Regions from separate parts of the Dorea sp. Marseille-P4042 genome, predicted to be linked through region 2. Evidence: predicted binding sites of a transcription regulator. Region 2 holds the regulator's gene; each other region holds the start of a gene.
The links. The regulator Rex, encoded in region 2, represses fermentation and respiration genes when NADH is low (regulators of the CRP and FNR family bind a similar motif). The targets are predictions, from matches to a motif close to ATTGTTAANTANTTAACAAT.
Positions count from the first base shown of each region.

Region 1 (3,217 bases), on a different contig from region 2:
CTCTTCCTTCTCCGGCAACGATACGCTCCAGAATCTCCAGCATACGCTTCGTTCCCTCACGGCATGGTACACATTTTCCACAACTTTCACGCTGCGTAAAATTCATAAAGAATCTTGCAACTTCAACCATACAGGTATTCTCATCCATAACAACCAGTCCTCCAGAACCGATCATGGCACCAATCTTCGTCAGTGAATCAAAGTCCATCTTACTGTCCAGCTGTGATTCTGTCAGACATCCTCCAGATGGTCCTCCGATTTGGACAGCTTTAAACATCTTTCCATCACGGATTCCGCCCCCAATATCAAAGATGATCTCTCTTAACGTAATACCCATCGGCACCTCGATCAGACCGGTATTATTTACATTTCCTGTCAGGGCAAATGCTTTCGTTCCCGGACTTTCCGGTGTTCCGATTCCTGTATACCAGTCAGCTCCATGCTTCACGATCATCGGTACATTCGCATAAGTCTCAACATTATTCAGAACCGTCGGTTTTCCAAATAATCCCTTTTCAACGGTTCTAGGCGGTTTTACACGTGGCATTCCACGCTTACCTTCAATGGATGCTGTCAGGGCTGAGCCCTCACCACATACGAAAGCTCCTGCTCCACGGTTGATATGTAAATGGAAGCTAAATCCTGTTCCCAAAATATTGTCTCCCAGAATTCCAAGCTCTTCTGCCTGTTTGATTGCAATGCGAAGTCTGCTGACTGCCAGCGGGTATTCCGCACGGACATAAATATATCCTTCCTGTGCCTGTACCGCATAGGCTGCGATCATCATACCTTCGATCATGCGATGCGGATCTCCTTCCATGATGCTTCTGTCCATGAATGCTCCCGGATCTCCTTCATCACCATTGCAGACGACATAACGGATCTTTTCTTTCTGTCCAGCAACCTGGGACCATTTTCTTCCAGTCTGGAAACCAGCTCCTCCACGTCCACGCAGATTTGACTGGGTAATCGTCTTGATTACGGCCTCCGGCGTCATCTCAAATACAGCTTTTTCAAATGCTTCATATGCACCTACTGCCAGTGCATCCTCAATATGTTCTGCATCAATGTGGCCGCAGTTTTTCAGAACAAGTCTTGTCTGTTTTGCATAGAATGGAATTTCTTCCTGAGTCTGATAGACCTCATTATCCTGCTTGTACATCAGACGTGTGACTGGCTCTCCATGGAGGACTGACTTTTCAAAGATTTCTTCACAGTCTTCCAGCTTTACTTTTAAGTAGAGATAATTATAAGGTTCAATTCTGACAAGCGGACCCATCTCGCAAAAGCCATGACATCCACTTTTCTTAACGCCGACATGTTCTCCATGTGCAATCTCTGCTCCGATTCTGACCTCAACATGATCCATACCCGCTGTCAGTTCACTGAATCTGTCAAAGATTTTGTCAGAACCACCTGCAAGACATCCGGTCCCTCCACAGACCAGTATCTTACATGTTTCTTTATTTCTCTTCTCCTGGCATTGTTCACGCAGGAGTCTAAGTTGTGTTCTGTTTTCCAGTTTCATCTGTTATTCCTCCCGCAGTTTTTTGATTAATTCACTCATTTTTTCCGGTGTCATCTTACCATACACCTCGTCATTGATCATGACTGCCGGTGCAAGTCCGCATGCGCCAAGACAGGAAACGGTCTCTACTGTAAATAACTGATCATCTGTTGTGTGTTTATCTTTATTAAGCCCCAGCTCTTTATATAATCCTTCCAGTATCGGAATTGATTTACGCACATGACAGGCCGTACCATCACAGACTTTAATAACATATTTGCCCTTTGCTTCAAACGAGAAGTTCTCATAAAAACTTGCAACGCTGAAAGCCTTTGCTTCTGAAATGCCAATTTTTCCGGCCACATAACTTAATAATTCCGGTGGAAGATAGCGGTATTCCTCCTGAATATCCTGGATAATCGGAATCAGCGACCGCTCTTCACGCGTGTGACAGGCAATAATCTCATCTGTCTTCTCGTAATAAGATGCGTCTAACATAAAAAACCTCCTCATGAATCAAATTTATTCTATTTCTATTTTATCTCAATTTTTATTGCCATGAAAATATCAATAAAGCATGAGTGATATATACTTTTACATATATTTATTAGTTTCAAGTAACTTTAAAGATCAAAAAAAGAAGCCTCGCTATTTTGAGACTTCTATTGCTTCTTTCTTCAGCTGCCGGATAAACTCCCGTTCATCTTCACTCAGAAACTTTCTGCCCGGATATACCATAACATCTTTCATCCGCCGCTGCTGCCATTCTATCTTACGCTGTGCCAGTCCATTTCTTCGGAGAAGTTCTTCCGGAATCGGTGACACCCACATATAGGTTCCCGGTATATCTTTCAGAAGCATAAACTGATTGCCACGCTCATATACATGAATCCGTCTGTGTGCATTCTGATTCTCCGGCGTTTCCTTAATGTCCAGATACTCCCCGTTCGGCAGTCTGGAATCTCCGTGTATCAGCTCGATATAAGGTTCCAGATCTTCATATCCATTCAGTTTTTTCGTTGCCAGCGGATCATTCTCATTAACAACAAGACGATACTGGAAATCCATGATTTTTTCATATTCCAGACCTCTTAAATGAATAATGGAATAGTAATATTCTTCATATTTGTCTTCCATCCGGATCAGCGCAAGATTGTAATGCTTCTTTGTAAGATTGTCCAGCGCTTGGACAGAATTGCACTCCCGGATATGCAGTCTCAGCTCTTCTGCATCTCTCACCTGCTCTACATACTTTCCAAATGCATAAGATGCATAGCTGGCTCTTGGTATAGAAATTTTCATCTCTACATCAGTCCCTTTTTTATTTCCCTGGAATTTACGGTCCAACCCTTCAATTTCCTGAATGACCCGTCTCGCCTGCGCAATAAACTGCTGCCCTTCCCTGGTAGGAGCCATTCCCCTCGCTGTCCGCACGAAGAGCTGGATCTGATATTCCTCTTCCAGATTCCGGATTGCCTTACTGATGTTCGGCTGTGCAACATACAAACGCTTGGATGCCGCGCTCACCGAACCACACTGTGCAATTTCAATGATATATCTTAACTCTGTTATATTCATTTTTATCACTCATTCTCAAACATTAATAAAAAGCTTAGTCCCAGAAGAATACAGGAAATCCAGATCATATGGATTCCAAAATGTTCCGTTAGGTTGCCGCCAAGTCCTGCTCCGATTGCAAATAAAAAGATA
Region 1 covers NZ_OLMI01000003.1:321,970-325,186, forward strand. Annotated here, with positions in the region: gene nuoF (NADH-quinone oxidoreductase subunit NuoF) at 1-1,528, opposite strand, end outside; gene C7E02_RS14965 (complex I 24 kDa subunit family protein) at 1,532-2,005, opposite strand; gene C7E02_RS14970 (LysR family transcriptional regulator) at 2,156-3,085, opposite strand; gene C7E02_RS14975 (YoaK family protein) at 3,091-3,217, opposite strand, start outside.
Region 1: the regulator Rex is predicted to act here: its motif matches at 2,060-2,079, upstream of C7E02_RS14965 (complex I 24 kDa subunit family protein).

Region 2 (3,217 bases):
TAAAATCTTAAGGATTGTTGTTTTTCCGGTTCCATTGTCTCCAATGATCGCGACATGTTCCCCTCGCTTGATTTCGAAGCTGATATTTTCAAATAAAATCTGTGGTGGAAATGCTTTGCTTAAATGCTCGACAATTAAGACATCATTACCGCTGACACAGGAAGGTTCCAGTGTTAAGTGCATATCTGTATGCAGTTCCATCGGTTTTTCAACCGGGGTCATCTTATCCAGCATCTTTTCACGGCTTTCTGCACGCTTAATGGATTTTTCACGGTTGAAGGAGCGAAGCTTTTCAATGACCGCTTCCTGATGCTTAATTTCCTGCTGCTGATTCAGATACTCTTTCATTCTGGCTTCGCGGAGCATTTCCTTTTTCTTGGCGTAATCTGTATAATTGCCCATGAAAGTGGTAAGCTTGCCCAGTTCGATCTCGACGACTTTTGTTACAACCCGGTTCAGAAAATACCGGTCATGAGAGACAATCAGTACTGCACCAGGATAATTCAGAAGATAAGTTTCCAGCCATGAGATGGAATTTAAATCCAAATGGTTGGTGGGCTCGTCCAAAAGCAGAATATCCGGCTTTGTGAGGAGCAGTTTTCCGAGAGAGACACGGGTTTTCTGACCTCCGGATAAAGTCGCGACCGGTTTTGCGAATTCTTCTTCTGTAAATCCAAGTCCTTTTAAAACACCAGTAATCTCACTTTCGCAGGCGTATCCATTTTCACGTTCGAATGCTGCTGTGAGCCGCTGGTATGTATTCATACGTTCTTCCAGACGTTCGCCGCTTAAATGCTTCATTTCCTGTTCAATCTCACGAATCTGCCGCTCCATGTCGAGAATATCGGCTTTTGCAGTGCGTACCTCTTGATAGATCGTATGGTCATTATTCATATCCTGATGCTGTGCCAGATATCCCATCGTCTTGCCGCGTGTCAGAACAACATTGCCGCCGTCCGCCTGTATCTCACCAACGATCATCTTAAGAAGTGTTGTCTTTCCAGCACCGTTCGGTCCTACGAGAGCTGCTTTTTCGTGGTCTTCTATATGAAAGGAGCCGCCGGAGACAATTACTTCTTCTCCAAAGGCTTTTTTGATATTGTGACATGCAAGTATCATCCTATCCTCCTTGATAAAAATCCTGTGACTTTGAGAAATAAAGATGCCGCAGGGCTGCGACCGGCGCTGCGACCGCATAATTTTGGCATCATCTTATACTATTATAACGAAAATACTACAAAAAACAACTAAAAAGTTTGACATTATACTAACGATTGCCTATAATAATGAGTAGAAATTTTTGAAGGAAGGAGGTGCGGATCATGCAAAACAGGGGAATTTCACAGGCAGTTATCCGTAGATTACCCAGATATTATAGATACCTTGGGGAGCTGATCGAGCAGGGAGTAGAACGAATCTCTTCCAATGAGCTTAGTAAAAGAATGAAAGTAACAGCTTCCCAGATTCGTCAGGATCTTAATAATTTTGGTGGATTCGGGCAACAGGGGTATGGCTATAATGTAAAATATCTGTACTCAGAAATCGGAAAAATTCTTGGATTGGAACAGGATCATAATATTATTATTATTGGTGCTGGTAATTTGGGGCGTGCACTTGCGAACTATGCATCATTTGAAAAGCGGGGATTTATCTTAAAAGGATTGTTTGATATCAATCCGGAGCTTGACGGGCAGGAAGTTCGTGGTGTTCCAATTCATATGATGGACGAGCTTCCGAAATTTGTAGATGAGAACAGTATCGATATTGCAGCATTGACGATTCCAAAGGATGAGTCAATCAAAGTCGCAAAATTTCTGGCAGATCACAATGTTCACGGAATATGGAATTTTGCACATACAGATCTGAATCTCCCGGAAAGTGTGATTGTTGAGAATGTACATTTATCCGAGAGTCTGATGAGGCTGTCATATAATATATGCCGCTACAAGGAAGAACATAATTAAGGAGATAACGTGTAAAGACAGGTTTGTTCAGATAGCATCCTGGCTTTGCACGTTTCTTTCTATCAGGAGGAATCAAAACTATGAGATATTTGCCAGATGCTAAACAGATGAAAACGGCAGATTCATTTACGATAAATGAACTTAAAATCCCGTCCCTGGAACTTATGGAACGGGCTGCCAGAGCATGTGTAGATCACATTAAAGACTGGAAAATTAATTTAAATAAAATATGTGTCCTCTGTGGTTCTGGAAATAATGGCGGGGACGGCTTTGCGATTGCCAGAATGTTTGCATGGGAAGGGTGTGACGTAACAGCAGTTCTGGTCGGAAACAGAGATCACTGCACACCAGAGACTGCCTATCAGATAGAACAGTTGAAAAATACAGGAGCACAGTTTAAGGAGCAGTTTGAGCAAGAAGCATTTGAAAGTGAACCGTATACTTTAATTATCGATGCAATTTTTGGAGTTGGACTTTGCCGGGAGGTTGGAGGCAGATATGTGCAGATTATAGAGTGTGTGAATCAGTCTGATGCAGTCCGTATGTCCGTGGATATTCCTTCCGGAATTTGCGCAACTACAGGAAATGTATTAGGAACTGCAGTGCGTGCAGACTATACTGTGACAATTCAGGAGACGAAAGTTGGTCTTGTACTTGATCCGGGAAGAAGTTATGCAGGAATCTGTGTATCCGAGGATATCGGAATTGTATCACTTCCACTGGAAAGAGATGAGGAAACAGTTTGTACACTGGAGGGAAGTGATTATGCAGCACTTCTTCCGAAACGAAATGCGGACTCTAATAAAGGAACTTACGGAAAGCTTCTTATGATCACCGGAAGCAAAGGTATGTCAGGTGCTGCATATCTTGGCGCACTTGCAGCTTACAGGACAGGTACCGGGCTGGTGCAGATCTATACTGCTAAAGAGAATCGCGTGATCTTACAGAGTCAGATTCCGGAAGCGATCATTACAACTTATGAAAAATATGATGTCAATGAACTACATCGCTTGATTGACTGGGCAGATGTCGTAGCTATAGGTTCCGGACTTGGAACAAAGAAGACTGCAAGGAAGATTTTAAAAGAAACGATTGCATATACAAAGAAACCTTGTGTCATAGATGCAGACGGACTCAATATTTTGTCTGAACATATGGATTATCTGTGTGGTGCAGATTGTGAACATTTTATCTTTACACCGCACATGAAAGAATTTGAACGGATCAGCGGTTTGAAGATTGCTGAAGTAAAA
Region 2 covers NZ_OLMI01000001.1:437,720-440,936, reverse strand. Annotated here, with positions in the region: gene C7E02_RS02330 (ABC-F family ATP-binding cassette domain-containing protein) at 1-1,119, opposite strand, end outside; gene C7E02_RS02325 (redox-sensing transcriptional repressor Rex) at 1,323-1,964, shown strand; gene C7E02_RS02320 (NAD(P)H-hydrate dehydratase) at 2,045-3,217, shown strand, end outside.

Region 3 (3,217 bases), 230 kb from region 2:
AATAACATCTCAAATGCTCCGATGACATATTTTCTAGTGTCAGCAGGCTGGATAATTGTATCTACATAACCTCTTCTTGCTGCGGAAACCGGACTGGACTGAAGCTTGGCATATTCTTTTGCTTTCTCGTTGATTGTCTCAGCATCAGCATCTGCATACATAATTTTTGCTGCAAGATCTGCTTCCATCATTCCGATTTCTACTGTCGGCCATGCATAGACCATATCAGCACCAAGAGATTTACTGTTCATTGTCACATAGGCACTTCCAAATGCTTTTCCGATTACAACGTTAACTTTCGGTACAGTTGCATTTGCAAATGCATAAGTTAATTTTGCCGCTGCCTTTGCAAGGCTTCTTTCTGCACACATAGTTGCCGCAAATCCTGATACATTCGTCAGTGTAAGAACCGGAATATTAAATGCATCACAGAACTCTACGAATCTGGCTGCTTTTCTTGCGCCTCTTGCAGAAAGTGCTCCATCAAACTCTTCTACAACTTCTGCATTCTCATCATAAACTTTAGATCTGTTTGCAACAGCACCAACTGTCATACCATTCAAACGAATAAAGCCTGTTACCATGTCTTTTGCATGATTCTTCTGAGTCTCAAAGAATACATGATCATCTGCGATTTCAGCAAGGGCTATTGCTGTATCTTCTGTTGCATTTTCAATCTCTGAACATGCACGATTCAGATCATCTGAACATTCTGTGTATGATGCATCTTCCTCATTATTACATGGTAAAATGCTTACTAATGTACGAATCTCTGAAAGAATCTCTTCTTCTGTTCCGACACCATCTACAAGACCTGTCTTTTCACTTTGGAATTTTGCAGAAGATGTATCACATTTATCTACTGTATTTCCTGGAATCGCATTCGGAGAATTTACGAATAACTTCGCATTCTTTTCTTCCATAAATGTAAAATCTGTAAGAGCTGGTACTAAGGACAAGCCTCCGCCACAGGTTCCGAAAATTGCTGTAATCTGTGGAATTACTCCTGATGCAAGTGATTGTTTTAAATACAATGTTCCAAATGCCTCAAGTGCGTCTGTTGCCTCCTGGAGTCTGAGACCTGCACAATCTACAAGTCCAATAACAGGAGCCCCCATCTTCATTGCCATATCATAAATGTTCGCGATCTTTCTGGCATGCATCTCACCAATTGATCCCTTCAATACTGAAGCATCCTGGCTGTACACATATACCAGATTACCATCGATCACTCCATAACCGGTAATGACACCGTCTGCCGGAGTTTTCTTTTCCTGCATGTTGAAATCTGTTGTTCTGGCTGTTACTGCTCCGCCGATTTCAACAAAGCTGCCTGCATCAAGTAACTGTTCAATGCGATTACCTGCTGCATTTTCTGTTGCCATGTTGCCCATAATTTAGCCCTCCATTTTCTTTATTAAAATATGGTTATACCAAAATTTCGCCAAATTTATTATAACTTTTTTACCGAAAAATGGCAACGCCTACAAGATACATTTGTTAAGGATTTGACAAATTTTGTTAATTATTTATGACTTTTGTTAAAAATCAAAAAGCGGTTTGGGCAATTAGCTCAAAACCGCTTTTATAGGTCTATAAATTCTGTTTATTTTTCATTTCTAAATTGAATTGGAGTCATATTATATGCCTTTTTGAACAATCGATTGAAATGCTCCACATTCTGATATCCGACAGATAATGCAATATTTTCCACTGTCATATTGCTGCTCTTAAGAAGTGCTCTTGCTTTCTTCATACGGATTTTCTTTACCAGTTCTCCAAATGTGACGCCGGATTTCTCCTTAATGTATTTGGAAATGTATGGTTTAGACAAGAAGAACTTCTCAGCAAGGTCATCTAATGTAATATCAATATAGTTCTCCTGAATATAATTCATAATTTCAATCATACGTGCGTCTTTACATGTATTGGAATTTCCAATCTCTTCCAGCTTATTAACTGCAACTGTGAGTGCCTCAATGGATGCCTTGATAATATCGGCGTCAATTCCAACACCCCAAAATGTCTTTCCTTGGCAGATTATACCAACATATGCAACAGCCTTGGAGGATGATCCTTTTGTCAGAGAATGTTCCTCGTAAAAGCTCAGTTCATAGCTGACGTTGAAATACTGTTTGATTGCATTGCTGACCGCATCCAAACGTCCATTACCCGTTGCGGTGATGACCTGGCTCTCTTTCTCATGATTGATCGTAACCTCAGCTGTAATTCCATTGACCTGTTTGAAATGACACTCATCAATATGGAATACCGGTTTTGTATTAATGTAGTTATCAGAGAAAATCTGATATACAAGTTCCGGAGTCAGCTCTTTATGTGCACGGTCAGAAATACCTTTCACAAGATATCCGACTTCCTCACGCATCTCTTTTGGAAGATTGATTCCATGGCTCTGTTTCAGAATGTAGTTCACACCACCTTTACCAGACTGGCTGTTGATGCGGATAACATCTGAATCGTATTTTCTTCCAACATCCTGTGGATCGATCGGCAGATATGGAACTGTCCATGTATCGCACTTCTTCTCTTCTCTCCACGCCATTCCTTTTGCAATAGCATCCTGATGTGATCCTGAAAATGCTGTAAATACCAGATCTCCTGCATACGGCTGACGCTCATAGACATGCATTCTTGTCAGTCTCTCATAAGTTTCGCGAATATGGTGCATATCAGTAAAATCAAGCTTTGGATCCACTCCGTGAGAGAACATATTTAAACCTAATGTCACAATATCTACATTACCGGTACGCTCTCCATTTCCAAATAATGTACCTTCGATACGGTCAGCTCCTGCCAGAATTCCAAGTTCCGCAGTAGCAACACCACAACCACGGTCATTGTGTGGATGAAGGCTTAATACAACATTATCTCTGTATTTCAGATTTTTATCTACATACTCTAACTGGCACGCAAATACATGTGGAATCGCATTTTCAACGGTTGTCGGAATATTGATGATTGCCTTGTTGTCCGCACTTGGTTTCCATACGTCCAAGACTGCATTACAAACTTCGACCGCATAATCAACCTCTGTTCCAGAGAAACTCTCCGGGCTGTATTCAAATGTAAAGTTACCATCTGTCTCATTTGCCAGCTTCAGAAGTAATTCTGCTCCATCGACTGCAATCTTCTTGATCTGCTCTTTGCTTTTTCTGAATACCTGCTCTCTCTGTGCAACAGATGTGGAGTTGTACAG
Region 3 covers NZ_OLMI01000001.1:209,106-212,322, reverse strand. Annotated here, with positions in the region: gene C7E02_RS01015 (acyl-CoA carboxylase subunit beta) at 1-1,394, opposite strand, end outside; gene C7E02_RS01010 (2-isopropylmalate synthase) at 1,607-3,217, opposite strand, start outside.
Region 3: the regulator Rex is predicted to act here: its motif matches at 1,497-1,516, upstream of C7E02_RS01015 (acyl-CoA carboxylase subunit beta).